4 regions of the Streptomyces sp. IBSNAI002 genome follow, and region 4 is predicted to be linked to each of the others. Evidence: riboswitches for the same ligand, from Rfam matches in the RefSeq annotation. Region 4 holds a riboswitch; each other region holds the start of a gene.
The links. A riboswitch is a leader RNA that binds a small molecule or an ion and turns the genes downstream of it on or off. The one in region 4 is predicted to bind cobalamin.

Region 1 (6,948 bases), 3.5 Mb from region 4:
GTGACGCCGGCCTTCTCGAAGGCCTTCTTGTCGTAGATGACGACGCGGTTGGCGGCGTACCACGGGGCGGAGTAGAGCTTGCCGTCGACCTCGGCCGAGGCGAGCATGCTCTTCTGCCAGGCGTCGGCGCCGAGCTTGGCCTTGTCCTTGGTCAGGTCGGCGAGGCCGCCGGTGACCGCGTAGCCGGCGGTCTGGGTGTTGCCGAGCTCAAGGACGTCCGGAGGGGTGTTCTCGGAGAGGGCCGTGGTGACCTTCTCCTGGATGCCGGTCCACTTCTGCTCCTCGACCTTGACCGTGACACCGGGGTGCTTGGCCGAGAACTCCTTGTTGACCTCTTCGATCCAGGCCTTCGGCGCGGAGCCGTCCATGACCCAGACGGTGATCTCCTTGGGGCCCGCGTCGGCCTTGGCCTTGCCGTCGTCGCCGTTGCCGCACGCCGCGACTCCCGCCAACATGCCCGCGACACTGACCGCCACGATGAGCTTGCGCTTCACGCCACCCTCCTCAGGGATGCCTGCCTGCACTTCCCTTGCCCGCCGCGGTGACATACGCGAAGTACTGCCGTGGGGCCGGGATCTGATCCATATTGGTTTAGACCAGTAGCTGGAGCTTGGCCTAGACCTTTAGGGGTGTCAAGGGTCTAATGAGCGGGTGCTCGGTCCGTTATCGGACCGACACCTGGGGAGAGAGAAGGCCTGTCCCCCCACACGTGTCACGATGTGACCGCACATATCGGAGGAGCCGGTGACGGCAGCGAAACTGGAGTCGGGAAGGCGGGCGGCGATGGCCACCGAAGGGGCGATCACGGAGCCGGAAGGCGGGGCGGCCACCCGCACGGCGCGTGTACCCAAGTACTACCGACTCAAGCGGCACTTGCTCGATATGACCGAAACGCTGCCGCCCGGCACCCCGGTGCCGCCGGAGCGCACGCTCGCGGCCGAATTCGACACCTCGCGGACCACCGTCCGCCAGGCCCTGCAGGAGCTCGTCGTCGAGGGACGACTGGAGAGGATCCAGGGCAAGGGCACCTTCGTCGCCAAGCCCAAGGTCTCGCAGGCGCTCCAACTCACCTCGTACACCGAGGACATGCGGGCCCAGGGCCTGGAACCGACCTCCCAGCTCCTGGACATCGGCTACGTGACCGCCGACGACACCCTCGCCGGCCTGCTCAAGATCACCACCGGTGGCCGGGTCCTGCGCATCGAGCGGCTGCGGCTGGCCAGCGGTGAGCCGATGGCGATCGAGACCACCCACCTGTCGGCGAAGCGCTTCCCCGCCCTGCGCCGCTCGCTCGTCAAGTACACCTCCCTCTACACCGCCCTCGCCGAGGTCTACGACGTCCATCTCGCCGAGGCGGAGGAGACGATCGAGACCTCACTGGCCACCCCGCGCGAGGCAGGGCTGCTCGGCACCGACGTCGGCCTGCCGATGCTGATGCTCTCCCGGCACTCGCTCGACGCGGACGGGGAACCCGTGGAGTGGGTGCGGTCGGTGTACCGCGGCGACCGGTACAAGTTCGTCGCCCGGCTCAAGCGGCCCGCCGTCTGACGACGGGCGGACCGCCGCCCGACCTCCGTCCCTATATACCGGGACCCCGAATACCGGAATACGGACGGGGTCTTACGTTCACCAGGCAATCCCCCGTAGATTCCCTGCGCTTACGCAGATGATCGACGATGGGACGAGGGTCATGGCTGAACCGGAAGCAACTGGGACACAACGGAACGCGGCGGGTCCGGGCGGCAGGCCGGGCTCGCCTTCCCCGAAGGCCATCGCCGCCTGGGTGCTCGTCGGACTCGTCGGCGCCATCGGCTGGGGCGTCCTGGCCCTCTCCCGCGGCGAGGAGATCTCCGCCGCGTGGCTGCTCGCCGCCGCGCTGGGCTCGTACGCGATCGGCTACCGCTTCTACTCGCGGTTCATCGCGCACCGCGTACTGAAGGTGGACAAGACGCGGGCCACCCCCGCCGAACGCCTTGACAACGGTGTCGACTTCCACCCCACCGACCGACGGGTCCTTTTCGGCCACCACTTCGCCGCCGTCGCCGGAGCCGGACCCCTCGTCGGGCCGGTGCTCGCCGCACAGATGGGCTACCTGCCCGGCACCATCTGGATCGTCGTGGGCGTGATCTTCGCGGGCGCCGTGCAGGACATGGTGACGCTGTTCTTCTCCACCCGGCGCGACGGCCGTTCGCTCGGCCAGATGGCCCGGGACGAGATCGGCCCCGTGGGCGGAGCCGCCGCCCTGCTCGCCGTGTTCGCCATCATGATCATCCTCCTGGCCGTGCTCGCCCTGGTCATCGTCAACGCCCTGGCGCACTCTCCCTGGGGCGTCTTCTCCATCGGCATGACGATCCCGATCGCCCTCTTCATGGGCTTCTACCTGCGCGTCCTGCGGCCCGGCCGGGTCACCGAGGTCTCGCTGATCGGCGTGGCCCTCCTGCTGCTCGCCATCGTCGCGGGCGGCTGGGTCGCGGAGTCCTCGCTGGCGGGCACCTTCACCCTGGAGAAGGAAACGCTGGTCATCTGGATGATCGTCTACGGCTTCCTGGCCTCGGTGCTGCCGGTCTGGATGCTGCTCGCACCGCGCGACTACCTCTCCACCTTCATGAAGGTGGGCACCATCGCACTGCTGGCCGTCGGCGTGTTCATCGCGATGCCCACCCTGAAGATGCCCGCGGTCACCGACTTCGCCGCGCGCGGGGACGGCCCGGTCTTCGCCGGATCGATGTTCCCGTTCGTGTTCATCACGATCGCCTGTGGCGCCCTGTCGGGCTTCCACGCGCTGGTCTCCTCGGGCACCACGCCGAAGATGATCCAGAAGGAGACCCAGGTCCGGATGATCGGCTACGGGGCGATGCTCACCGAGTCGTTCGTCGCCGTCATGGCCGTGATCACGGCCTGCATCCTGGAGCCCGGCCTCTACTTCGCCATCAACTCCCCCGGCGGCGTCATCGGCACCACCGTGGAGTCGGCCTCGCAGGCGGTCACGAACTTCGGCTTCGCCATCTCCCCGGAGGCCCTGACCCAGGCCGCGAAGGACGTCGAGGAGACGAGCCTGCTCTCCCGTACGGGCGGCGCGCCGACCTTCGCACTCGGAATGTCGGAGATCTTCGCCTCGGTCATCGGCGGCGGCTCGATGAAGGCCTTCTGGTACCACTTCGCGATCATGTTCGAGGCGCTGTTCATCCTCACCACGGTCGACGCGGGCACCCGGGTCGGCCGGTTCATGCTCCAGGACACCCTGGGCAACGTGCACAAGTCCTTCAAGGACGTCAGCTGGAAGCCGGGCGTGTGGCTGGCCAGCGCCGTCGTGGTCGGCGGCTGGGGCTACTTCCTGTGGGTCGGCGTGAAGGACCCGCTGGGCGGCATCAACCAGCTGTTCCCGCTGTTCGGCATCGCGAACCAGCTGCTGGCCGCCGTCGCCCTGGCGGTGTGCACCACGCTGCTGGTGAAGTCGGGGCGCCTGAAGTGGGCCTGGGTGACGGCGGTGCCGCTGGCCTGGGACGCCACGGTGACGCTGACCGCGAGCTACCAGAAGATCTTCTCCGAGGACGTCCGGGTCGGCTTCTTCGCCCAGCGCGACAAGTACCAGGCCGGCATCGACGCCGACAAGGTGCTGCCGCCCGCCAAGAACATGGAGGAGATGCAGACGGTGGTCACCAACGCCACCGTGGACGGGGTCCTGTGCGCCCTGTTCGCACTGCTGATCATCATCGTGCTGGCCGACGCGGCCCGCACGTGCTTCAAGGCGATCAGCAACCCGGAGTCGGCGAAGCTGGCCGAGGTCCCGTGGACCGAGTCGAGGATCGTCGCGCCGGCCGGGCTGTTCCCGACGGCCGAGGAGCGGGCGGAGCTGACCGCGGCGGGGCTCGACTCGGGCGGCGGCCACGTCAAGGAGCCGGTGGCATGACCTCCCTGCGGGAGCGGCTGGCCAGGGTCCGGTACTTCGTGCGCGAGTTCTCGGGCGAGGCGGCGTACGACCGCTACGTCGCCCACGCCCGCGGCCACGATCCGGACGTGCAGGTCATGACCCGCCGCGCCTTCGAACGCGCCCGCACGGACGCACGCGAGGCGGACCCCCGCGAGGGCTTCGGCTGCTGCTGAGCCCGTGCCGTACACACGAAGGCCCCGCCGCCACCCGCGGCGGGGCCTTCGTGCTCCTCGGCGCACCCCCGCCCCGAACCCGGCTCCTGCGCACCCGGCCCCTGCGGACTGCGGCCCGCCGGCCGCCGCCGGCCGTCCGGCACACTCGATGCCATGGACATCGTGATCAGGGCGGCGCTGCCCGCCGAGTACGAGCAGCTGGGTGAGATCACCGCGCAGGCCTACCTGGGCGACGGACTCCTGGGCTCCGGTGAGGCGTTCTACGCGGGCGTGCTGCGCGATGTCGCCGGGCGGGCCGCCGACGGGGAGGTGCTCGTGGCCGCCGAGGAGAGGGCCTTGCTCGGCGGGGTGACCTTCGCCCCGCCCGGCAGCCCGCTGGCCGACATCGCCGGACCCGGCGAGGCCGAATTCCGGATGCTGGCCGTCTCCCGCGAGGCCCGCGGACGCGGCGCGGGCGAGGCGCTGGTGCGCGCGTGCGTGGCCCGCGCGCGGGAGCTGGCGGGCGTCACGCACTTGGTGCTGTCCACCCAGCGCGGCATGACGGGGGCCCAGCGGATCTATGAGCGGCTCGGTTTCATCCGGACGCCGGAGCGGGACTGGGCGCCGGTTCCCGGGCTCACCTTGCTTACGTACCGTCTGGAGCTGTAGCCACACCGACACAACATGTGGGGGGTCACGCATCTGCGGCCCCCCACATGTATGCTCATGCCTGCTGTCGCCGCAGGGGAATCCGGTGCGAATCCGGAACTGTCCCGCAACGGTATGAACTGTCCGCTTACCGGACATGAAGTCCGAGGACCTGCCGACGGTGCGCCCGGGTCGACCGAACCGGGTGCCGATACGTCCGGGCCTCGCGGTTGGGCCGGTGGACGCCGTGCGGTCTCCGCGTGCCTGCCACGCCCGCACGCGCCTCCCCGTGCCCGCCCGCCGTCGATCCGGGCCGAGCGAGGGAGAGCTCCCGCCGTGACCATCGCGCCTTCCGCACCGCGCGCCGAGTCCGTTTCTGGCGACAACACCGAGGGCCCGGGGGCCACGCTGCTGCGTACCCTCACCGAACTGACGGCGGACCTCCCCGACACCGACCCCGGCCGGGTCGCGGCCGCCGCGCTGCGCGGCCGCAGCACCGCCGCCGACGATGCCGAGCTGCGCGGCCTGGCCACCGAGGCCGCCGCCGGGCTGATCTCCGAGGACCCGGCGTACTCCCGGCTCGCCGCGCGCCTGCTGACGCTGGCCGTACGCGACGAGGCCGCGGGCCAGGGCTCGACCTCCTTCTCGGCATCCGTCGAGGTCGGCCACCGCGAGGGCCTCATCGCCGACCGCACGGCCGAGTTCGTACGGATCCACGCGAGCCGCCTGGACGCGCTGGTGGAGCACACGCTCGCCGAGGGCGCGGACGACCGCTTCGGCTTCTTCGGCCTGCGCACCCTGCACAGCCGCTACCTGCTGCGCCACCCGATCACCCGCCAGGTGATCGAGACCCCGCAGTACTTCATGCTGCGCGTGGCCTGCGGCCTGGCCGAGAACGAGTCCGTCCAGGCGCTCGAGGAAGTGGCCTCGCTCTACCGGCTGATGAGCCGCCTCGACTACCTGCCGTCCTCCCCCACGCTCTTCAACTCCGGCACCCGTCACCCGCAGATGTCCTCCTGCTACCTGCTGGACTCCCCGCTGGACGAGCTGGACTCGATCTACGACCGCTACCACCAGGTCGCCCGCCTCTCCAAGCACGCCGGCGGCATCGGTCTCTCGTACTCCCGCATCCGCGCCCGCGGTTCGCTGATCCGCGGCACCAACGGCCACTCCAACGGCATCGTGCCGTTCCTGAAGACCCTCGACGCCTCCGTCGCCGCCGTGAACCAGGGCGGCCGCCGCAAGGGCGCCGCCGCCGTCTACCTGGAAACCTGGCACGCGGACATCGAGGAGTTCCTGGAGCTCCGCGACAACACCGGTGAGGACCAGCGCCGTACGCACAACCTGAACCTGGCCCACTGGGTGCCGGACGAGTTCATGCGCCGCGTGAACGCCGACGCCGACTGGTCGCTGTTCTCCCCGGCCGACGTGCCCGAGCTGGTAGACCTGTGGGGCGACGCGTTCGACGCCGCCTACCGCAAGGCCGAGGCGGACGGCCTGGCCCGCAAGACCATGCCCGCGCGCGACCTGTACGGCCGGATGATGCGCACCCTCGCGCAGACCGGCCAGGGCTGGATGACGTTCAAGGACGCCTCCAACCGCACGGCGAACCAGACCGCCGAGCCGGGCACCGTCGTGCACTCCTCGAACCTGTGCACCGAGATCATCGAGGTCACCAACGACGGCGAGACGGCCGTCTGCAACCTCGGCTCGGTCAACCTGGGCGCCTTCGTCATCGACACGGCGGACGGCCCGGAGATCGACTGGGAGCGGATGGACGAGACCGTCCGCACGGCCGTGACCTTCCTCGACCGCGTGGTGGACATCAACTTCTACCCGACCGAGCAGGCCGGCCGCTCCAACGCCCGCTGGCGCCCGGTGGGCCTGGGCGCGATGGGCCTCCAGGACGTCTTCTTCAAGCTGAAGCTGCCCTTCGACTCCCCCGAGGCGAAGGCCCTGTCCACCAAGCTGTCCGAGCGGATCATGCTCGCCGCGTACGAGGCCTCCTGCGACCTCGCCGAGCGCAGCGGCCCGCTCCCGGCCTGGGAGCAGACCCGTACCGCCCGCGGTGTCCTGCACCCGGACCACTACGACGTAGAGCTGAACTGGCCCGAGCGCTGGGACGCGCTGCGCGCCCGCGTCGCCGAGACCGGCATGCGCAACTCGCTGCTGCTGGCCATCGCCCCGACGGCGACGATCGCCTCGATCGCGGGCGTG
Region 2 (6,948 bases), 4.9 Mb from region 4:
GACTCCAGCCGGTCCAGGGTGGTGTTCATCGTCTGCGCCAGCCGGGCGACCTCGTCGTGGGTGGGCGGTACGGGGACCCGGCGGTGCAGGTCGCGGTCGCTGATCCCGGCGACCTCGGCGCGGATCGCCTCCACCGGCCCGAGGGCCCGGCCCGTCACCCGCCAGGTGACGAAGGCGACGGTGGCGAGGAGCAGCGGGCCGCCGACCGCGAGCGCGGCGGCGGTGGTGTCGTCGGCCGCGTCCACGTCGCGCAGCGAGGTCCCGACGAACACGGTGACCATGCCCTGCGGGGTCTCCGTGGTGACCTGGACGACCCGCTGGCGGTGTTCGCCGCCGAGCGGACCGGCGTTCAGGGTGTGGGACTCCTTGCCCGGCCGCAGGGGTTTGCCGGGGACGATCGGGAACTCTCCGGCCAGGTTCGGGTAGGCGCGCAGCACCCGGCCGCGGGCGTTCACCACCTGGACGAACTCGACACCGTGCAGCGTCGGCCGCATCTTCTCGAGGTCCCCGGAGGCCGCGAGCCGGGCGATTGTCTCGGCCTGCCGCGCGGCGTCTCGTTCGGCGTTGCGCAGCAGATTGGCCTCCAGCAGGCCCAGGAGGGCGAAGGAGGCCAGGGCCAGGGCCACCGCGACGACCAGGACGGCGCCGACGGTGGCGCGGGCCCGGACGGTGGTGGGCAGCAGGCGGCGCAGGGGTGACCGCCGGAGCAGGCGCGGCAGCGCTCCCGGCCCGTCCAGCGCGCGCAGCCCTTCCGGGCCCCTGAGCCCGCGCGCGAACCGGCCGCGGGGGAGTACGGGTTCAGCCACCGTCGACCGCCAGCCGGTAGCCCGCGCCGCGTACGGTCTCCAGCGCGGCGCGGCCGAACGGCGCGTCGATCTTGCGGCGCACGGCGCTGATGTGGACCTCGACCACGTTGGGGTCGCCGGCGAAGGCGATGTCCCACACCTGCTCCAGGATCTCCCGTTTCGGCACGACCTCGCCGGGGCGCCGCGCCAGGTACTCCAGGACCGCGAACTCCCTTGCCGTCAGCCGTATCTCGGTGTCGCCGCGGGAGCAGCTGTGCCGGGCCGGATCCAGTACCAGGTCGCCGAAGCGCATGGTCCGGGGGCCGCGGCGGCCCGTGCGCCGGGCCAGCGCGCGCAGCCGGGCGACCAGGACGAGGTAGGAGAAGGGCTTGGACAGGAAGTCGTCGGCGCCGGTGTCCAGCGCCTCCGCCTCGTCGTACTCGCCGTCCTTCGCCGTGAGCATCAGGATCCCGGACTCGTTCCCGGCGGCGCGCAGCCGTGCGCAGACCCGGTAGCCGTTGAGTCCGGGCAGCATGATGTCGAGCACGATCAGGTCGTAGCCGTGCTCGGTGGCCATCCACAGCCCTTGCAGCCCGTCGTGGGCCACGTCCACCGAGAACCCCTCCGACTGGAGTCCCCGTTGCAGGGCCACGGCCAGCCGGCGTTCGTCCTCCACCACCAGTACGCGCATACCGACCAGGGTCTCAGGCCGGGCCCGCGACAGGCTGAAGAGGTCTTCAGCTGACTTCAGGTGGGCTTCAGCATCCGCTCAGCATGCTCTGCAACGAGCCGGGCGCCGTGCCTGGTTGTGCCTGAGGAGTCCTGGTATGTCTGAATCCCTCCCTCCGTCCGAGCAGTCCGAGCAGCCCGCGAACGCCCCGCAATCCGGCGTGCGCAAGCGCGTGGACCTGGGGCGCCTGGTGCCCCGGCGCAAGGGCGCCCGGTGGGCGGCGCTGGGCGCGGCCGTGGTGATCGTCGGCGGTGCGGCGGTGGCGGTGGCGGTGGACGAGCACCACGACGAGCGGATGGCCGGGCCCCGCTTCGGCTGGGCCGAGGCGGACCACGAGGGCGGGAAGCGGCGCGGTCCCGGAGCCGGCGGCGAACACGGCGACCGGGTGTTCGGCGACGCCGAGAACCGCAAGCACCCCAAGGACCTCAAGGTGTTCAAGGAGCTGCGGGAAGCGGGCCCGAACCCGCGCGCCGCCGAAGGGGGTCCCGGGGGCTCCACGAAGACCGCGCCCGCGCCCCTTCCCTCGCTGGCCGTCGGACAGGCGGCCGACAAGGCGGCGGGCGCGGTGGACGGCGGCAAGGTGGAGAGCATCCGCGTGGTCGCCCAGGAGGGCGGCGGCAGCGCCTGGCTGGCCGTCGTCCTGGGACCGGACGGCGTCCGGCACGCGGTCACGGTCTCCGGCACGGACGGCTCCGTCACCAGCAACGTCCCCGTCACCCGGCCGTAGCGGGGCCGGGCTTCGGACGGGCGGACGGGCGGACGGGCGGGGGCCATCGGGCTGCGCGGCTCAGCCGCGTCCGGCCGCGACCGGGTACGGCACGAAGCTGCTGCTGTTCTCGTCGACGGCGAGGGCCCGGCCGAGGGGCGGTACGGCCCGCTGCGGGCAGTCGAGGCGTTCGCAGAGGCGGCAGCCCATGCCGATCGGGGTGTCGGCGGAGGTCTTGCCGAGGTCGAGTCCGTCGGAGTAGACGAGGCGGGAGGCGTGCCGGATCTCGCAGCCGAGGCCGATCGCGAAGGTCTTGCCGGGTTCCCCCCAGCTGCCGCGGTGGCGGGTGACGGCGCGGGCGGTCCACAGATGGCGCTGTCCGTCGGGCATGGCGGCGACCTGGACGTGGATGCGGCCGGGCGCGGCGAAGGCCTCGTACACGTTCCACAGCGGGCAGGTGCCGCCGGCGCGGGAGAAGTGGAATCCGGTCGCGGACTGCCGCTTGGACATGTTGCCCGCCCGGTCGACCCGTACGAAGGAGAAGGGCACCCCGCGCAGCCGGGGGCGCTGCAGGGTGCTCAGCCGGTGGCAGACGGTCTCGTAGCCGAGGCCGAAGCGGTCGGTGAGCCGCTCGATGTCGTAGCGGAACTCCTCGGCGGCCGTGTGGAAGGCGCCGTACGGAAGGATCAGCGCGGCGGCGAAGTAGTTGGCGATGCCGATCCGGGCCAGGGCGTGGGCGGGGGAGTCCGCCGGGAAGTCCTCCGCCGCCAGCCGGCCGAGCTCCTGCCCGTACTCCAGCAGCGCCAGCTGGGTGGCCATCCGGAAGGCCTGCTGGCCCGGCCGCAGCCGGCTCGACACGTGCAGGACCCCGCTCGCCGCGTCGTAGCGGTGCAGCCGGTCCGAATCGGCCGCGAGGCGCACCCCGTGCCGGTCCAGGAGCCGCGCCGACAGGGCGCGTACGACGTCCCCGGGGCGGATCCCGATCTCGCGGGCCAGCGACTCGGCGGCGAGATCGGTGTCGTGCAGGTAGTTCTGCCGCCGGTAGAAGAACTCGCGGATCTCCTCGTGCGGGGAGCGCGGACCCTCCGTCGTGCCGTCCCGGCCGTCCGCGTCCCCGGCGAGCCGCTCGGCGAGCAGCTGGGAACGCCGGCCGAGGTCCAGCAGCACCCCGGCGACGGCGGGCATCCGGGTGGCCAGCTCCGCCAGGTCCGACGGGGACACCCGGGACTCCGCGACCTCGGTGGCGAGCGCCTCGCGCAGGTCGGCCAGCAGCCGGCTGGTGTCCCGCTCCGAGAAGAAGCCGGGATCGACGCCGAAGGCCTCGGTCAGCCGCAGCAGCACGGGCACCGTGAGCGGCCGCGAGTCGTGTTCCATCTGGTTCAGGTAGCTCGGCGAGATGGCGAGGACGCGTGCCAGCTCCGCCTGGCTCATCCGGCGCTCCTCGCGCAGCCGCCGCAGCCTGGCCCCCGCGTACGTCTTGCCCACCGCGCTCCCCCTCCGTATGACCGGGACGCCGCAACCCTATGCGGGATCCGGGCGCCGCCGGCCTTCGCAATCGTGGCAAAAAAGCCCCCGAGGATTCGCGGAACTTGGCATCCCCCGCCCGTCATCGGCCTGCGCACGGCGATTCGCGCGGACGGTGACGGTCTTGGCACCGCGGCGCCGTGTCACATGTCGCCGTCCGGCATGTGAGCCGCTGTACTCGTCCTCCAGCACCTGCGCATACGCTGATCGACAGCAGCTGGTTCGCCCCGTCCGCCAGACGGGATGCGTCGTAAGAGGGAACCCGGTGGGAATCCGGGACTGCCCCGCAGCGGTGAGCGGGAACGACCGCCGTCATACGCACTGGACCCGGACGGGTCTGGGAAGCGACGGCCAGTAGGTGTCTGCCGAACGGCAGACGTGCCCGCAAGTCCGAAGACCTGCCCGTTGCCCGCGCACGCACAGCCGTGCGCGGACATCCCGGTGACCTCGTGGGCGGGTCGGCGAACAGATCTCGGACGGTCGCAGTGGCGCTTCGCGCCCCGGCGGGCCCGTCCGGTCCGTGACCCCTTCGCGCCCCACGTCCCGCCACCGGGACTCATGGAGACAAGCTCGCGAAGGAGAGTTCCGTGACAACCGAGTCCGCGACCGCGCCCGTAGAGGCCACCGTGTACGGCTACCCCCGCCAGGGGCAGAACCGTGAACTGAAGAAGGCCATCGAGGGCTACTGGAAGGGCCGCGTCAGCGCCGAAGCCCTCCACGAGACCGCCGCGCTCCTGCGCCGGACGAACTGGCGCCGGCTGGCCGACGCCGGCATCACCGAGGTCCCCACCGGCGACTTCTCGTACTACGACCACGTCCTCGACACCAGCGTCATGGTCGGCGCCGTACCCGCCCGCCACCGCACCGCCGTCGGCGCCGACGCCCTCGGCGGCTACTTCGCCATGGCCCGCGGCACCCAGGACGTGGCGCCGCTGGAGATGACCAAGTGGTTCGACACCAACTACCACTACCTGGTGCCGGAACTCGGGCCCGACACCCGCTTCACCGCCGACTCCACCCGGCAGGTCGCCGAACTGAAGGAAGCCCTGGCCCTCGGCCTGAAGGCCCGCCCGGTGCTCGTCGGACCGGTCACCTACCTCCTGCTCGCCAAGCCCGCCCCCGGGGTGGCCGAGGACTTCCAGCCGATCACCCTGCTCGACCGGCTGCTGCCCGTGTACGCCCGGGTCCTCGCCGATCTGCGCGCCGCCGGAGCCGAATGGGTCCAGCTGGACGAGCCCGCCCTCGTGGCGGACCGCTCCCCGGCCGAACTGGGCGTCGCCGCCCGGGCCTACCGCGAGCTCGGCGGAATCGGCCGGGCCGAGCGGCCCAGGCTGCTGGTCGCCTCGTACTTCGACCGGCTCGGCGAGGCCCTGCCGGTGCTGGCCAAGGCCCCCGTCGAAGGGCTCGCGCTCGACTTCACCGAGCGGGCGGCCGCCAACCTCGACGACCTCGCGGCGGCGGGCGGACTCCCCGGCAAGCGCCTGGTCGCGGGCGTGGTCAACGGCCGCAACATCTGGATCAACGACTACGAGAAGTCCCTCGCCACCCTCGGCACCCTGCTCGGCCTCGCCGACCGCGTCGACGTCGCCGCGTCCTGCTCCCTCCTCCACGTACCGCTGGACGCGGGCGCCGAACGGGACATCGACCCGCAGATCCGCCGCTGGCTGGCCTTCGCCCGCCAGAAGACCGCCGAGATCACCACCCTCGCCCGCGGCCTCGCCCGGGGCACCGGCGCCATCGCGGCCGAACTCGCCGCCAACCGAGCCGACCTGGCCTCCCGCGCGAACTCCGCGATCACCCGTGACCCGGCCGTACGGGCCCGCACCGCGGCCGTCACCGCCGCCGACGGCCGCCGCTCCCAGCCGTACGAGCAGCGCGCGGCGGCCCAGCGGACACACCTGGGGCTGCCGCTGCTGCCCACGACGACCATCGGCTCCTTCCCGCAGACCGCCGAACTGCGCACCGCCCGCGCCGACCTGCGCGCCGGGCGGCTCGACGCGGACGGCTACGAGCGCCGCATCGAGGCCGAGATCCGCGAGGTGCTCTCCTTCCAGGAGAAGACCGGCGTCGACGTCCTCGTGCACGGCGAGCCCGAACGCAACGACATGGTCCAGTACTTCGCGGAGCAGCTCACCGGATACCTGGCCACCCAGCACGGCTGGGTCCAGTCCTACGGCACCCGCTACGTGCGGCCGCCGGTCCTGGCCGGGGACATCTCCCGTCCGGAGCCGATGACCGTGCGCTGGACGACGTACGCGCAGTCGCAGACGGCCAAGCCGGTCAAGGGCATGCTGACCGGCCCGGTCACCATGCTCGCCTGGTCCTTCGTACGCGACGACCAGCCGCTCGGCGACACCGCCCGGCAGGTCGCGCTCGCCCTGCGCGACGAGGTGAACGACCTGGAGGCGGCCGGTACTTCGGTGATCCAGGTCGACGAGCCCGCCCTGCGCGAGACACTGCCCCTGCGGGCTGCCGACCACGCCGCGTACCTGGCCTGGGCGACGGAGTCCTTCCGTCTCAGCACCAGCGGCGTCCGGCCGGACACCCAGATCCACACCCACATGTGCTACGCGGAGTTCGGCGACATCGTCGAGGCCATCGAGGCCCTCGACGCTGATGTCATCAGCCTGGAGGCCGCCCGCTCGCACATGCAGGTGGCCGACGAGCTGGCGGGCGCCGGATACCCGCGCGAGGTCGGCCCGGGCGTCTGGGACATCCACTCCCCGCGCATCCCCTCCGCCGAGGAGGCGGCTGCCCTGCTGCGCAAGGGACTTGAGGCCATCCCGGCCGGGCGGCTGTGGGTCAACCCGGACTGCGGGCTGAAGACCCGCGGCTGGCCCGAGACGAAGGCCTCGCTGGAGCACCTCGTCGAGGCCGCGCGGCAGGTCCGTACGGAGATCGAAGCGAACTGAGGCCGACCGGGGCCCGGGGGTCCGTCGCCCCGGGCCCCGGGCCCCGGGCTCCCGGGCCTCCGGGCCGTGCGGTTCACCGCCCGCGCTAGTGTGCGCGGGTGAACTCTCAAGTCGTCCATGTCGTCGCAGGGTTTGGACCCGCGGGCGCCGCCACCGCGCGGCTGCTGGCCCGGCAGGGCCATGCGGTCCGGGTCGTCACCCGGTCCGGCCGGAGCCCGGAGCCCGGGATCGAGCACATCGCGCTGGACGCGAAGGACCCCGGACGGCTGACCGAGGCCGTGAAGGGCGCGG
Region 3 (6,948 bases), 5.1 Mb from region 4:
CCCCGTACGCCTTCTCCTTCTCCGGGCTGAAGACCGCGGCCGCCCGCTGGGCCGAGCAGCACCGCATCCAGGGCGAGGAGATCCCGCTGGCCGACGGGGCCGCCTCGCTCCAGGAGGCCGTGGCGGACGTGCTCACGCGCAAGGCCCTGGCCGCCTGCCGCGAGTACGGAGTGCGGACGCTCGTCGTCGTGGGCGGGGTCGCCGCCAACTCCCGGGTGCGGGCGCTGGCGGAGGAGCGGTGCGCCGCCGCCGGTGTCGAACTGCGCGTGCCTCCGCTGACGTTGTGCACCGACAACGGGGCGATGATCGCCGCGGTCGGCGACCTGCTGGTGCGCGCGGGAGCGGATCCCGCCGGGCTCGAGGTGTCCATCGACCCTTCGGCGCCGCTGGAGTACGCCGCCCTGCGCCCGGTCGCCCGCCCCGCCGTCGGAGTCGCGTGAGCCGGTTCAGCCGCGTGAGCCGCGAACGGCCGGTCCGCCCCCTCCCTCCAGCACCCCGGCGCCGGACGGCCGTTCGCGCCCGGGCAGGACGCTGACGAAGGGGACCCCTGTGCGGGGATGCCCGATGACCTCCGCCTCGACCTCGTACACCTCGGACAGGAGCGCGGTCGTCAGGACCTCCTCGGGCCTTCCGGTGGCGACGACGCGGCCGCCGGCCATGACGCAGATCCGGTCGCAGAAGGCCGCGGCGAGGTTCAGGTCGTGCAGCGCGACGACGGCGGTGACGCCCAGCCCCCGCACCAGCCGCAGCGCGTCGAGCTGATGGCGCAGGTCCAGGTGGTTGGTCGGCTCGTCCAGGACCATGGTCCCCGTGCGCTGCGCGAGGGCCCGGGCGATCAGCACCCGCTGCTTCTCCCCGCCCGACAGGCGGTCGAACGGCGCGTGGGCGAGGGCGTCGACGTGGAGCTCCGCCAGCGACCGCGTGATGATGTCCCGGTCGTCGGCGTCGTCACCGGCGAAGGCCCGCTTGTGCGGGGTGCGGCCCATGGCGACCACGTCGTACACGGTCAGTTCGAAGTCCCCGGAGGTCTCCTGCAGTACCGCCGCGAGCCGCCCGGCGAGCCGCTTTCCGGGCATGCGCCAGACGTCCTCGCCGTCCAGCAGCACCCGGCCGGACGTGGGCCGCAGCGCCCGGTAGAAGGTGCGCAGCAGGGTGGACTTGCCGGCGCCGTTGGGGCCGACCAGGCCCATCACCTCGCCGGGCGCCACCTGCAACGAGGCCTCGTGGACGAGGGCCTTGCCGTTCACGACGACGCTGACGCCCTCCGCCGCGAGGGTCGCGGGCCCGTCGGCCGGCCGGTTCTTCGTCTTCGTCACCGGGCGGCCTTCCGTCGCATCAGCCAGAGGAAGAAGGGTCCGCCGACCAGGGCGGTGAGGATGCCCACGGGAATCTCCTCCGGGCTCATGAGCGTGCGCGCGGCCAGGTCCGCGGTGATCAGGAAGGCCGCTCCCAGGAGGGCCGCGGCGGGCAGCGCGCGGCGGTGGTCGGCGCCCACGAGCAGCCGCACCACGTGCGGCATGATCAGCCCGACGAACCCGATCTGCCCGCTGACCGCGACGATCGTGCCGATCATCAGGGCCACCAGCGTGAACAGGGCGCCGCGGAAGCGGTGGACGTCGAGACCGAGGGCCGCGGCGGCCTCCTCGCCGGCCAGCAGGAGGTTGAGCGGACGGCTGACGCCCAGCAGGACGGCCGTACCGGCCAGGACCGCGCCGACCGGGATCCACACCGTGGTCCAGGTGGTGCCGGCCAGTCCGCCCAGCATCCAGCGCAGCGCGGACTGCGTCTTGTGGGGATCGTTGGAGGTGACGACCAGGAAGCTGGCCACCGCCGACAGCACCTCGGCCGTGGCCACGCCCGCCAGCACCAGCCGGACCGTCGTCATCCGCCCGCCGGAGCGGGCCAGGAAGTAGACGGCGACCAGGGCGGCGAGGGCGCCGCAGAAGGCCGCGACGGGGAGCGTGAACAGACCGAACACGGTCAGGTTCAGGACCAGGACCAGCACCGCGCCGACCGACGCGCCCGAGGACACGCCCAGCAGCATCGGGTCGGCCAGCGGATTGCGGACCAGCGCCTGGAGTGCCATCCCGGCCACCGACAGACCGGCTCCGACCACGCCGGCCAGCAGCACCCGCGGCAGCCGGACGTCGACGACGATCGTCTCGCGCACCGGGGTCCACGTCGGCTCGGCGAGGGCCGGGTGCACGCGGTGCAGCAGGATGCTCCACACCTGGTCGGCCGGGACGCTGATCGAGCCCACCGCGATCGCGGCCGTCGCGGCCCCGGCCACGAGGACTCCGAGGAAGGCCAGCACCAGGCCGTACGGGATCCCGGGGCGGCGCGCGGAGACCGGCGGCCGGCCCTCCCCCTGAGGGCCGGCCGCCTCACGAGGGCCCGCCTCCTCGGCCGCCGGGGCTTTCGCCCCGGTCACCGGACGCGGCCGGGGTGGAGCTGCTGCGCGAGCGACTCGACGGCCGCGGGCATCCGTACGCCGAGCACCGTGGAGGACAGGGGCAGTACCGCGAACCGCTGGTTCTTGATCGCGGGCACGTCCTTCAGCGCCGGGTGGGCGAGCAGGAACTTCTTCTTGTCCTCGACGGACTGGTCGCCGTAGTCGTAGATGACGATGGCCTCGGGGGCGCGCTGGGCGACCTGCTCGAAGGAGACGTCACCGAAGGCCTTGTCCAGGTCGGCGAAGAGGTTCTCGCCGCCGGCCCGCCGGATCATGTCGTTGCCGATGCCCTTGCCGCCCGCGGTGAAGGCCGTCTTGTCGCCGCTGTCGTACACGAAGAGCTTGACCGGGGTGACGCCGGCCAGCTGCGTCTCGACCTTGTCGAGGGTGGCGTGCAGGGCCGCCAGCCGCTCCTCGGCCCGCTCGGGCACGGCGAAGATCTTGCCGAGGGTGCGGATCTCCTCGTCCATGGAGGCCGCGTTCACCGGGCCGGTGGGGCATTCCTCGGTGTTGAGGTGGGTGTTGATCCCGGCCTTGGTGAAGGCGGCCCGGCTGCGCCCCTCCTTCTCGTCGAAGGTGGACTTCCAGCCGCCGTAGACGAAGTCGGGCTCGGCCTCCAGGAGCGCCTCGAAGGAGGGGTACTCCTTGGAGAGGACCTTCACGCTGTCGTAGGCGCCCTGGTACTCGGGGAGGATCTTGTCGTCGAGGTAGCCCGTGCCCACCATCGACTTCTCCAGGCCGAGCGCCAGCATGACCTCGGTCGCGTGCTGGTTCAGCGAGACCGCACGCTGCGGCGGGCGCTGATAGGTGGTGCTCACGCCGCAGTTGTCGACCGTGAGCGGAAAGCCCTTGGCGGCCGCGTCCGCCTGCGGGGCGGCGGAGGGCGTCGCGGCGCCCCCGCAGCCGGATATCAACAGGGCTGTGGCGAGGGCGGACAGCAGGGATTTCGAGGGAATGCGGGGCATGGGTGGTGGTCCTCTCACCGCGGGTGGGTCGGATGCGCCGGCCGGCTCGGGAAGGAGCGTGCGGCCGGGCAGTGGGGAACTGCGGGGAACCGAGGGGAAGTCGGTGTGGGGTGGGGAGGGCTCGCGGGGGCGCACGGGGGGCGCGTACGGCGGCTCGTGCCACTCGGTCCCGGGGCGACGGGGCACGTCGGTCCCCGGCCCCCGGCCCGTCGGCGGGCCGGTGGTGTCACGCGTCGCCGGGCTCGCGGCCCCCGGCCTACGGGGCGAGCGCCCCGGGGGTGTCGAGGGCCGGTACCGGACGCGGCTCGCCCTCGGCGTTTATCGCGACGAAGGTCAGTCGTGCGGTGGCCACTTCCGTGGTGGGGCCCGAGGCGTTCCAGCGCTCGGCCCGGACGCGTACGCCGACCGTCATCGACGTCCGGCCGGCGCGTTCCAACTCGGCGTCGACGCTGAGCAGGTCGCCGGCGCGCACCGGTGCCAGGAACGCCATCCGGTCCACGGCCACGGTGACGGCGGGGCCGTCGGCGTGGCGTCCGGCCGCGGCAGCGGCGGCGTCGTCGATGAGCTTCATCACCACACCGCCGTGGATGGTGCCGTAGAGGTTGGTGTCGTGCTCGCTCATGATGTGGGCGAGGGTCACCCGGGAGTCGCCCGGATTCTTGGGAACGCACTCCACGGTGGCAGCGGTCGGGTCGGCCACGTCAACTCTCCTTCGCGAGTCGCGGCAGAAAGGCCCCGCAGAGTGTTCTTCGGGACCCCGCATGACGTACCGGCATGCGGGCAGTGGCAGGTCTTCGGACTCGCGGACACGCCTGCCGGTCTCCCGGCGGGCACCTAGTGGCCGTCGCTTCCCGGAACCGGTTCCGGTTCCAGTGCGTATGACGGCGGTCGTTCCCGCTCACCGCTGCGGGGCAGTCCCGGATTCCCACCGGGTTCCCTCTTACGACGCATCCCGCCTGGCGGACGGGGCGAACCAGCTGCGCTCACAGCCTACCCGGGCGCATGAGGGCTCTGACCAGCCCCGGGTCCGGGTGGTGCGCGCACGGACCGGTCCGTGCGCTCCCGGCGGGCGGATCCCCGGCGGGACGGCCGTCCACCGGGGCGGGGCACGGGCGCAGGGGCGTACTCCGGTGCGCCCCGTGCGCTCCTTCGACGGCCCCGCGTACGGTTCCGGGCCATGAGCGGATACGCGAGGAACCGGCCGCGTCCAGGGAAATCGGTACCGAGGCACTGCCTCCGCACGACCAGTGGTCCACCGCGCCTGTGGTGGCGGCGCCGGTCTGCCGTTTCGAGAACTTCCTCGGCGCGGAACGCGCCGGCACCCTGCTGGAGTACGCGATTTCCCGGCAGGCCGACTTCAACGCGGGAACGGTCCTGGACCCGCTCTCGGGCCAGGTCTCCCACAAGGGCCGCAGCTCGCTGGTGCTCCCCGTGACCAGTGCCGTGTTCAGCGCGCACCTGGCGGACTGCCTGCCGCTCGTGCAGGAGGTCCTCGGACACCGGGCCGCGCTCACGCACACCCGGACGGTCCTGACGGCGCACGGTGAAGGGGGCCACTACGGCATGCACACCGACGCCTCACGGGTGCGCGACGTCAGCACGGCCGTGTCCGCCGTGTACTACCTGCACCGCCGGCCGCGCGGCTTCGACGGCGGCCGGCTGAGGCTGTACGACACCCTGCTCCACGAGGGCGGGGCCCGGCCGGCGGAGTCGTACCGCACGATCGAGCCCGAGCACGACACCATCGTGTTCTTCCCGGCCAGCGCCTTTCACGAGGTCGTCGCGTCCACGTGCCCCAGCGGGCTGTTCGCCGATAGCCGGTTCACCCTGACGACGTGGATCAGCGGTACCGGGTCCGCGCCGGAGCCGCCCGCCGCGCCGTTCGGGATCTGGCCGTGGATGGCCCGCGCCGCCGAACGCACCCGCCCGCTCGCGGACGCCGAGCGCGATCACGACGGGGCCCGCCCGATCGCCCTGCCGCTCGCCGACCCCGCGACCAGGCTCACCCTGCCCGAACCCCGCACGACACCGTGACGGCGTGACCGCCGCGTGCGCGCGGGGCGCTCGGCCGGGGAACCGGCAGGCGGTCAGGGGCGCTGGGTCAGGTATCCGCCCATGGAGGTGAAGTACTCGGCCGCGGGCAGCTCCCGGCCTTCCTCGGTCCGCACCCGGGTGATGGCCAGCCCGTGGTTGCGGCCGGTGCGGGCGTCGGCGCCCGCGACGATCACCACTCCGTCGCCCTCGCGGTAGAAGATGCGGCCCGGAGTGCCGCCGTAGCGGCCCTCGGACACCACCGCGGCCAGTACTTCGAGCCGCTTGCCCTTGTGGAAGGTGTAGGCGCTCGGGTACGGCTCGGACTGGGCGCGGACCAGGCGGTCCAGGTCGGCCGCGGGCCAGGACCAGTCGATGCGGCTGTCCTCGACGGACCGCTTGTGGTAGAAGCTCGCCTGGGAACGGTCCTGGTCGGTGAACTCGGCCCGGCCGGAGGCGATGCTGTCCAGCGCGCCGACGACGACCGGGGCGATGAGGTCGACGGTCCGGTGGAAGAGGTCCGTGGCGGTGTCCCGCGGTCCCACCGGCACGGCCTCCTGCCGCACGATGGCGCCGGCGTCGAGCTCGTCGTTCATCATGTGGGCGGTGACGCCCACTTCCGTCTCGCCGTTGATGAGGGCCCAGATCAGCGGGGAGAAGCCGGCGTACTTCGGCAGCAGCGCGTCGTGCACGTTCAGCGTGCCGTGGCGGGGGAGGTTGAAGACGCGCGGGGGGAGCCAGGTCCGCCAGTTGTTGGCGACGATGATGTCCGGGTCGGCCTCCTTGAGGCGCTCGAACAGCTCGTCGTCGTCGGGACGGTTGCGGATCACCACCGGTACGCCGTGCTCTTCGGCGAGGTCGGCGACGGAGTCGCTCCAGATCTTCTCGTACGCGTGCTCGCTCTTGGGGTGCGTCACGACCAGCACCACGTCGTGCTCGGAGTCCAGGAGGGCTTGCAGGGTGCGGTGGCCCCAGGTCTGGTAACCGAACATGACGACCCGCATGGGGTTCCTCCTCGGAGCAGGGGTTGGCTGGTGTCGAGTAAAGCAAGGCTTGCCTAAGTTTGCAACGGTGTCTTTTTGTAAGCGAGTTGGCGGAGCCCCTGATGTCGGCTGCCCGATTTGTCTATCGACAGCCGGCTCGGGATGAGCTTAGCCTTGCCTAAGTTCCGGGTCGCGGCTCCGTCGGCGTGCCCATCTTCCGCCCTTCCGCCCTTCCGCCCTTCAGCCCTTCAGCCCTTCCCGACGATCGACCCGACCGGCTGCCGGCCTGCCCGGCGCGGCGGCTGCCCCCCGCACGATGGGAGTGACATGGCTCAGGTCCGTCCTGGCGACGCCCCGTTGATCCACGACCTCATTGGCATCGGCTTCGGTCCGTCCAACGTGGCGATGGCGATCGCGGTCAGCGAGCACAACGCTCGCGCCGGAAGGCAGGAAGCGTTCACCGCTCACTTCTTCGAACAGCAGCCGCGCTTCGGCTGGCACCGGGGCATGCTCATCG
Region 4 (6,948 bases):
TCCAGGCGCGCAGCGCCAGCCCGAAGGCCGCCGTGGACTTGCCCTTGCCGGGGCCGGTGTGGACGAAGACGAGCGGACGGTTGCGGCGCTGGCGCGTCGTGAGCCCGTCGTCCGGAACGACGGTCGGCTGTCCCTGCGGCATTACGCGGCCCTCCTGTTGCTGTCGGAAGCGGAAGATGACACTGCGGTACGTACGTTCTTCACGAGCCCGGCCAGCGAGTCGGCCCGCAGCCCGTCGAGGGTCACGGCGGGCCCGCCCAGATCGCCGGCCAGCACCCCCGCCAGCCCCAGCCGGACCGGCCCGGACTCGCAGTCCACGACCACGGACGCCACTCCCGCGGCCCGCAGCAGCCGCGCACTGCGCCCGGACAGCTCGCGCGGATCGCCGCCGACCGCGCCGGCCGAGGTGGCCCGACCGTCGGTGACGACCACGAGCAGCGGCCGTCGCGAGGGATCCCGCAGACGCTCGATCCGCAGCACCTCGTGGGCCTTCAGCAGCCCGGCGGCCAGCGGGGTGCGGCCGCCGGTCGGCAGCTGCTCCAGCCGCGCCGCGGCCGCGTCCACCGAGGAGGTGGGGGGCAGCGCCAGCTCCGCCGTCGCCCCGCGGAAGGTGATCAGGCCGACCTTGTCCCGGCGCTGGTAGGCGTCCAGGAGCAGCGACAGCACGGCGCCCTTGACGGCGCTCATCCGCTGCCGCGCGGCCATCGAGCCCGAGGCGTCGACGACGAAGAGGACGAGGTTGCCCTCGCGGCCCTCCCGCCTGGCCTGGCGCAGGTCGTCCTTGCGGATCACCAGGCCGCGCCCGTCGCGCCCGCGCGCCTTCTGGTGCGGGGCGGCCGCGTGCACCGTGGCCGCCAGGTGCAGCTTGGTGAGCTGACCGGCGGGGCGCTGGGCGCCGGTGGTCCGGCCGTGGGCGGTACGGGCGCGCGAACGCCGCCCGGCGGCGCCCTCGCCGAGGCCGGGCACGCTCAGCATCTTGGTCCGGAACGGCTCCGCGGCCCGTACGGCGGCCTGTTCGGGCCCGCCGGCGTCCTGGGCGGAGGGCTGCGGGGCCTCGGGGGCGTCCGCGGGCGCGCTCTCGGTGGACTCGGGCGGGGCGTCGCCGGAGGTCTGGGGGCCGTTGCCCTGCGGGGGCACCCCGCCGCCGTCGGGGCCGCCGCCGTTGTCGTCCGGGCCGTGGTCGTCCGGGCCGCTGCCGTCCGGACCCTCCGGCTCCGGGTCGGGCTCGTTGTCCGGCTCCTCGTCCTCGAACCGGTCCAGGATCTCGTCCAGCTTGTCCTCGTCCAGGCCCGGCGCGTCGAAGGGGTTGCGCCGCCGCCGGTGCGGGAGCGCCAGCAGCGCGGCCTGCCGCACGTCCTCCTTCAGCACCTCGGTCCGGCCGGCCCAGGCGGCCAGCGCGGTCGCGGTCCGGGCCATCACGATGTCCGCCCGCATGCCGTCGACCTCGAAGCCCGCGCAGGTCGCCGCGATCCGCAGCAGCGCGGTGTCCCCGAGCCGGACCTGCGGGAGCAGGGCCCGCGCCGCCACCACCCGGGCGCGGACCTCGTGTTCGTCATCGGCCCAGCGCGTCGCGAAACCGGCCGGGTCGTCCTCGTACGCCAGCCTGCGGCGCACGACCTCGACGCGCTGGGCCGGCTCGCGGGAGGCGGCGACCTCGACGGTGAGCCCGAAGCGGTCCAGGAGCTGCGGGCGCAGCTCGCCCTCCTCGGGGTTCATGGTGCCGACGAGCAGGAACCGTGCGGCGTGCCGGACGGAGACGCCCTCGCGTTCGACGTACGAGGCCCCCATCGCGGCGGCGTCCAAGAGGACGTCGACCAGATGATCGTGAAGCAGGTTGACCTCGTCGACGTACAGGATGCCGCGGTGCGCGTCGGCGAGCAGGCCGGGCTCGAAGGCCTTCACGCCCTCCGCCAGGGCCCGCTCGATGTCGAGGGCCCCGACGAGGCGGTCCTCGGAGGCCCCGACGGGCAGCTCCACCATGCGGGCGGGCCGCGCCCGGCCGGGGCCGGGGTCGTGCGGGCCGTCCGGGCAGGCCGGGTCGGGCGCGGCCGGCGCGCACGAGAACCGGCAGCCGGGGACCACGTCCACCTGCGGCAGCAGCGCCGACAGCGCGCGCACGGCGGTCGACTTGGCGGTCCCCTTCTCGCCGCGCACCAGTACACCGCCCACAGCCGGGCTCACTGCGTTCAGCAGCAGTGCCAGTCGCAGGTCGTCCTGGCCCACCACGGCCGTGAACGGGAAGTGGGTGGTGCTCATCCGCTGATCACTCCTTCGAGTGGACCGCGCCCGGTGCACGTGGCGCCCGGGCCGTCCTCGGTCATGCTGGTCGTCTGCTCCCCGCCGTGGAGGGGATGGCCCGCTGCTGCACGAGCACGTGATCGAACTGTTCCTCTGCTCCCTGCCCCTGCGGGGATCGACGGGCTCACGGGGCGCCCGGCGGGAGGAAGGGCAGGCCCGCCGGGGCTCCGGTCTCGATCAGCCGCAGCAGGGCGTCCGTGTCCGCGTGTTCCTCGATCAGGTCGCCCAGCAGGTCCAGCTGTGCCTCCCGCAGGGAGGCGAACGAGGTGTCCGGGGCGGGGACGAAGCGCCGCCCGGCCGCGGCGGCCACCTCCCGCAGGAACGCCCGGCGGAAGCCGTCCGACTCCAGCGAGCCGTGCCAGTGGGTGCCCCACACCGATCCGACCCGGCAGCCGTCCAGGAAGGGCGTACCGCCCAGGACTTCCGCCACGCCGTGGTGGATCTCGTACCCCTCCACGGGCTCGCCCAGCGCCGATCCCACCGGCCGCGCCAGGGTCTTCTCCCGCTCGAAGCGGACCCGTACGGGCAGCAGCCCGAGGCCGTCGACCGAGCCCGCCCGCGATTCCACCTCGTCCTCGATGTGCTCGCCCAGCACCTGGAACCCGCCGCAGATCCCGAGCACCGGCCGCCCCTCGGCGGCCCGCCGGACCAGGGCGTCCGCCAGCCCGCGCTCGCGCAGCCAGGCGAGGGCCTTCACCGTGCCCCGGGTGCCCGGCACGACGACCAGGTCCGCGTCGGCCAGTTCCTCGGCCCGGTCCACGAACCGGACCACGACCCCCGGCTCGGCCGCGAGCGCGTCCACGTCCGTGAAGTTCGACATCAGCGGCACCGCGCACACCGCGACGCGCAGCACGTCCGCGCCCACCGGCGGCGCCACCACGGACTCCCGTACCGCTCCCCGCAGGGAGACCCGGAGCCCGTCCTCCTCGTCGATGCCCAGCCCGTGCCGGAAGGGCAGGACCCCGTACGTGGCCCGCCCGGTCAGGCCGCGCAGCATCTCCATGCCCGGCTCCAGCAGCGAGACGTCGCCGCGGAACTTGTTGACCAGGTATCCGGCGATCAGCGACTGGTCCTCCGCCGACAGCAGGGCCGTCGTGCCGAAGAAGGAGGCGAAGACCCCGCCCCGGTCGATGTCCCCGACCACGACCACCGGGAACCGCGCGGCCCGCGCGATGCCCATGTTCACGATGTCGGTCCGGCGCAGGTTGATCTCGGCCGGACTGCCCGCCCCCTCGCAGATCACGGCGTCATACGTGCCCCGCAGCTGCTCCAGGCAGTCCGTGACGATGCCGAGCAGCTGCTCCTGCCTGCCGCCGTGGTAGCCGCGGGCGCTCATCTCGCCCACCGGCTTGCCCAGCAGCACCACCTGGCTGCTGCGGTCGCTGCCGGGCTTGAGCAGGACCGGGTTCATCAGCGCGGTCGGCTCCACGCCGGCCGCCTGCGCCTGCATCGCCTGCGCGCGGCCGATCTCGGCGCCCTCCCGGGTGACGAAGGAGTTCAGCGACATGTTCTGCGCTTTGAAGGGCGCCACCTTCACGCCCTGCCGGGACAGCCAGCGGCAGATGCCCGCCGTGACCACGCTCTTGCCCGCGTCCGATGTGGTTCCGGCGACCAGCAGTCCGCCGCCGCGCTTCGCGCCGTTCATGCGCGCCCCCTCCGTGATGTACGCGAGACCAGCATGCGGGCCGCGACGCAGGTCCCCAGCGCCAGCCAGGTCACCCGCCGCGACAGCCGTACCGCCCGCTCGATGTCCGCGACCTCCACGGGCCGCCCCGCCCCGCCGTTGAGGACCGCCCGGTGCTCGACCCGGCCGCCGTACGCCAGGGTGCCCCCCAGCCGTACGCCGAGCGCCCCCGCGAAGGAGGCCTCCACCGGCCCGGCGTTCGGGCTCGGGTGTCCGGCGGCGTCCGCGCGCCAGGCCCGTACGGCTCCCCGCCGGTCGGGTCCGGCCACCACGGCGGCCAGCGCGGTCAGCCGGGCCCCCGGCCAGCCCGCCAGGTCGTCGAGCCGGGCGGAGGCCCAGCCGTAGCGCAGGTAGCGGGGGGACTTGTGGCCGACCATCGCGTCCAGGGTGTTCACGGCGCGGAAGGCCAGCAGCCCGGGGACGCCGGCGACGGCGCCCCACACCAGGGCCCCGACCACCGCGTCGGAGGTGTTCTCCGCGACCGACTCCACGACGGCTCGGGCCATCTGCTGCTCGTCCAGGGCCTCCGGATCGCGCCCGCACAGGTGCGGCAGCCGCTCGCGGGCCACCTCGGCGTCGCCGGCGGCGAGCGCGCCGCCGATGGCGCGGGCCTCCCGGCCCAGCGAGGTGCCGCCCACGACGGCCCAGGTGGCGGCGGCGGTCAGGGCTATACGGGCCGCCGCGGGCCGGGAGCGCACGGCGCGGGCGCCCAGCGCGCCGACGGCGGCCGCGCCCCCGGCGCAGACCAGGGTGTGCAGGAGGCCCCGGGCGCGGTCGTCGCGCCACAGGGCGCGCTCGACGGCGGCGGCGGCTCGTCCGAAGGCGGCCACGGGGTGCCCTCGGCGCGGATCCCCGAGAATCCGGTCGCCGATCAGGCCCGCCGTGACGCCGTACGCGAAGACGCGATCGGCACGCATGGTGGCAGGTATGTCCTCACTCAGGGTCCGCGCCCTGGTTCGACGTGTCCGGCGGCGAGAGTTCCTGGCTTCCGGGTCGCACTCGGCCGAGTGCCCCGGTGACAGTGGCGGGACCGCGCCGGATTCGCACCGGACTTCCTCTCCATGCCGCCGTATTGGCTCGGGCAGTCCACCACGCACCGCGAAGGCCCGTCAACTCGCCGTTGACCTGCGGCGGGGCAGCGGCGGGGCAGCGGTGGGAAGGGGGGCGGGGGAGGGGGCGGGGGTACACGAAGGCTCCCCCCGGGGAACCCGGGGGGAGCCTTCACACGTGACGTGTCAGACGACGATCAGGTAGATCCCGTAGGACACGGCCGCCGCGCAGAGCGCGAAGCAGGCGTAGGCGCCGCTGCGGGCCAGGGTGGCCGCGCCGCCCCGCTCGGTGGCGGCCTCGTGCTTGGACAGGCCCACCAGGCCGAGGGTGAACAGGGCCACGAGGGCGACGGTGGCGGAGAGGCTGACCCCGAACACGGAGCCGAGTGCTTCCCAGTCGATCTTCATACCGCTGATTCCTCTGTCGTTCTCGGGGTCAGACCGCCGCGGCCGGAGCCGCAGGCGTCGCGGTCGAGGCCGGGATGGTGGCCTTGAGGTCCTCGTCCGTCACCGCGGCGGTGGTACCGGCGGCGGCGGTGGTCGGCGGGACGGTGACGGCCGCGATCGCCGTGGTGACGACACCCGCCTCCGCGGTGGCGTCCGCCGGCGCGTCGTCTACCTCGTTGACGTTGGTGTGGTCGACGACCTGACGGCGCGAGACGAGCCAGATGGCGAGGCAGGAGCCGATCAGGAACACCGTGACGGCGGCGATGCCGATGTCACCGGTGCGCATGACCAGCTCGGCGCCCGCGGAGACGAGGGCCGCGGCCGGCAGGGTCAGGCCCCAGGCGATGAACATGCGGGTCGCGGTGGACCAGCGGACCACACCGCCCTTGCGGCCCAGGCCCGCACCCATGACCGCGCCGGAGCACGAGTGGGTGGTGGAGAGCGAGAAGCCGAGGTTCGAGGAGGCCAGGATGACGGTGGCGGCCGAGGTCTGGGCGGCGAAGCCCTGCTGCGGCTGCAGGTCGGTCAGGCCCTTGCCCATGGTGCGGATGATGCGCCAGCCGCCCAGGTAGGTGCCGAGCGCGATCGCGACACCGGCGGAGAGGATGACCCACACCGGCGGGTTCGCGTCGGGCGCGATCGCGCCGCCGGCGATGAGCGCCAGGGTGATGATGCCCATCGTCTTCTGCGCGTCGTTGGTGCCGTGCGCGAGGGAGACGAGTCCGGCCGAGGCGATCTGGCCGGCGCGGTAGCCCTTGGCCGAGGTCTTCTCGCCGACCTTGTTGCCGAACTTGTAGGTGACCTTCGTGGCCAGCATCGCCGCGAGACCGGCGACGAGCGGGGCCGCGATCGCCGGGATGAGCACCTTGGTGACGAGCGTGTCGCCGTTGACCGCGCCGAGGCCGGCCGAGGCGACCGCGGCACCGATCAGGCCGCCCATCAGGGCGTGCGAGGAGCTGGAGGGCAGGCCGACCAGCCAGGTCAGGAGGTTCCAGAGGATCGCGCCGACCAGGGCGGCGAAGATCACCTCTGGCTGGATGCCTTCCTCGTTGACCAGTCCCTTGGAGATCGTCTTGGCGACCTCCACGGACATGAAAGCGCCGACGAGGTTGAGCACGGCGGACATGGCCACCGCCGTCTTGGGCTTGAGGGCGCCAGTGGAGATGGTGGTGGCCATCGCATTGGCTGTGTCGTGGAAACCGTTCGTGAAGTCGAACACGAGAGCGGTGATGATCACGATCCCGAGGAGAAGCGTTATGTGCTCCATTTACCCAGGCTTCTGTTTGACGTCAGTGGCTCGGCGACCGTAGGCAACCTGGATGAACGGAAGGTGAACTGACGCGGACCTAATGGTGTCCCCGCGCCGGGCATGATCGGGTCATTCATCCCGATTCTGACGTAAGAGTCTCGATAAATGCACGTCAAAGCGGGGTGAACGAACCCCTCCGCGAGGGAGCTCAGGCAGGTCGG

Region 1: another riboswitch for cobalamin. It lies ahead of ACTVZO_RS27435 (ribonucleoside-diphosphate reductase subunit alpha); the one in region 4 lies ahead of ACTVZO_RS10660 (cobalamin biosynthesis protein).
Region 2: another riboswitch for cobalamin. It lies ahead of metE (5-methyltetrahydropteroyltriglutamate--homocysteine S-methyltransferase); the one in region 4 lies ahead of ACTVZO_RS10660 (cobalamin biosynthesis protein).
Region 3: another riboswitch for cobalamin. It lies ahead of ACTVZO_RS33990 (acyl-CoA thioesterase); the one in region 4 lies ahead of ACTVZO_RS10660 (cobalamin biosynthesis protein).

The regions. Positions count from the first base shown of each region.
Region 1 covers NZ_JBQPXG010000002.1:5,659,892-5,666,839, reverse strand. The annotation lists gene ACTVZO_RS27460 (extracellular solute-binding protein) at 1-494, opposite strand, end outside; gene ACTVZO_RS27455 (GntR family transcriptional regulator) at 784-1,548, shown strand; gene ACTVZO_RS27450 (carbon starvation CstA family protein) at 1,691-3,910, shown strand; gene ACTVZO_RS27445 (CstA-like transporter-associated (seleno)protein) at 3,907-4,104, shown strand; gene ACTVZO_RS27440 (GNAT family N-acetyltransferase) at 4,258-4,752, shown strand; cobalamin riboswitch at 4,804-4,925, shown strand; gene ACTVZO_RS27435 (ribonucleoside-diphosphate reductase subunit alpha) at 5,068-6,948, shown strand, end outside.
Region 2 covers NZ_JBQPXG010000002.1:7,134,095-7,141,042, forward strand. The annotation lists gene ACTVZO_RS33440 (ATP-binding protein) at 1-806, opposite strand, end outside; gene ACTVZO_RS33445 (response regulator transcription factor) at 799-1,476, opposite strand; gene ACTVZO_RS33450 (hypothetical protein) at 1,613-2,242, shown strand; gene ACTVZO_RS33455 (short-chain fatty acyl-CoA regulator family protein) at 2,303-3,706, opposite strand; cobalamin riboswitch at 3,947-4,165, shown strand; gene metE (5-methyltetrahydropteroyltriglutamate--homocysteine S-methyltransferase) at 4,333-6,657, shown strand; gene ACTVZO_RS33465 (NAD-dependent epimerase/dehydratase family protein) at 6,756-6,948, shown strand, end outside.
Region 3 covers NZ_JBQPXG010000002.1:7,275,158-7,282,105, reverse strand. The annotation lists gene tsaD (tRNA (adenosine(37)-N6)-threonylcarbamoyltransferase complex transferase subunit TsaD) at 1-440, shown strand, start outside; gene ACTVZO_RS34005 (ABC transporter ATP-binding protein) at 447-1,316, opposite strand; gene ACTVZO_RS34000 (FecCD family ABC transporter permease) at 1,313-2,431, opposite strand; gene ACTVZO_RS33995 (ABC transporter substrate-binding protein) at 2,428-3,417, opposite strand; gene ACTVZO_RS33990 (acyl-CoA thioesterase) at 3,674-4,117, opposite strand; cobalamin riboswitch at 4,186-4,411, opposite strand; gene ACTVZO_RS33985 (2OG-Fe(II) oxygenase) at 4,684-5,451, shown strand; gene ACTVZO_RS33980 (methionyl-tRNA formyltransferase) at 5,505-6,452, opposite strand; gene ACTVZO_RS33975 (lysine N(6)-hydroxylase/L-ornithine N(5)-oxygenase family protein) at 6,759-6,948, shown strand, end outside.
Region 4 covers NZ_JBQPXG010000002.1:2,185,603-2,192,550, reverse strand. The annotation lists gene cobO (cob(I)yrinic acid a,c-diamide adenosyltransferase) at 1-142, opposite strand, end outside; gene ACTVZO_RS10670 (putative cobaltochelatase) at 142-2,256, opposite strand; gene ACTVZO_RS10665 (cobyric acid synthase) at 2,423-3,943, opposite strand; gene ACTVZO_RS10660 (cobalamin biosynthesis protein) at 3,940-4,899, opposite strand; cobalamin riboswitch at 4,937-5,087, opposite strand; gene ACTVZO_RS10655 (hypothetical protein) at 5,218-5,439, opposite strand; gene ACTVZO_RS10650 (inorganic phosphate transporter) at 5,468-6,745, opposite strand.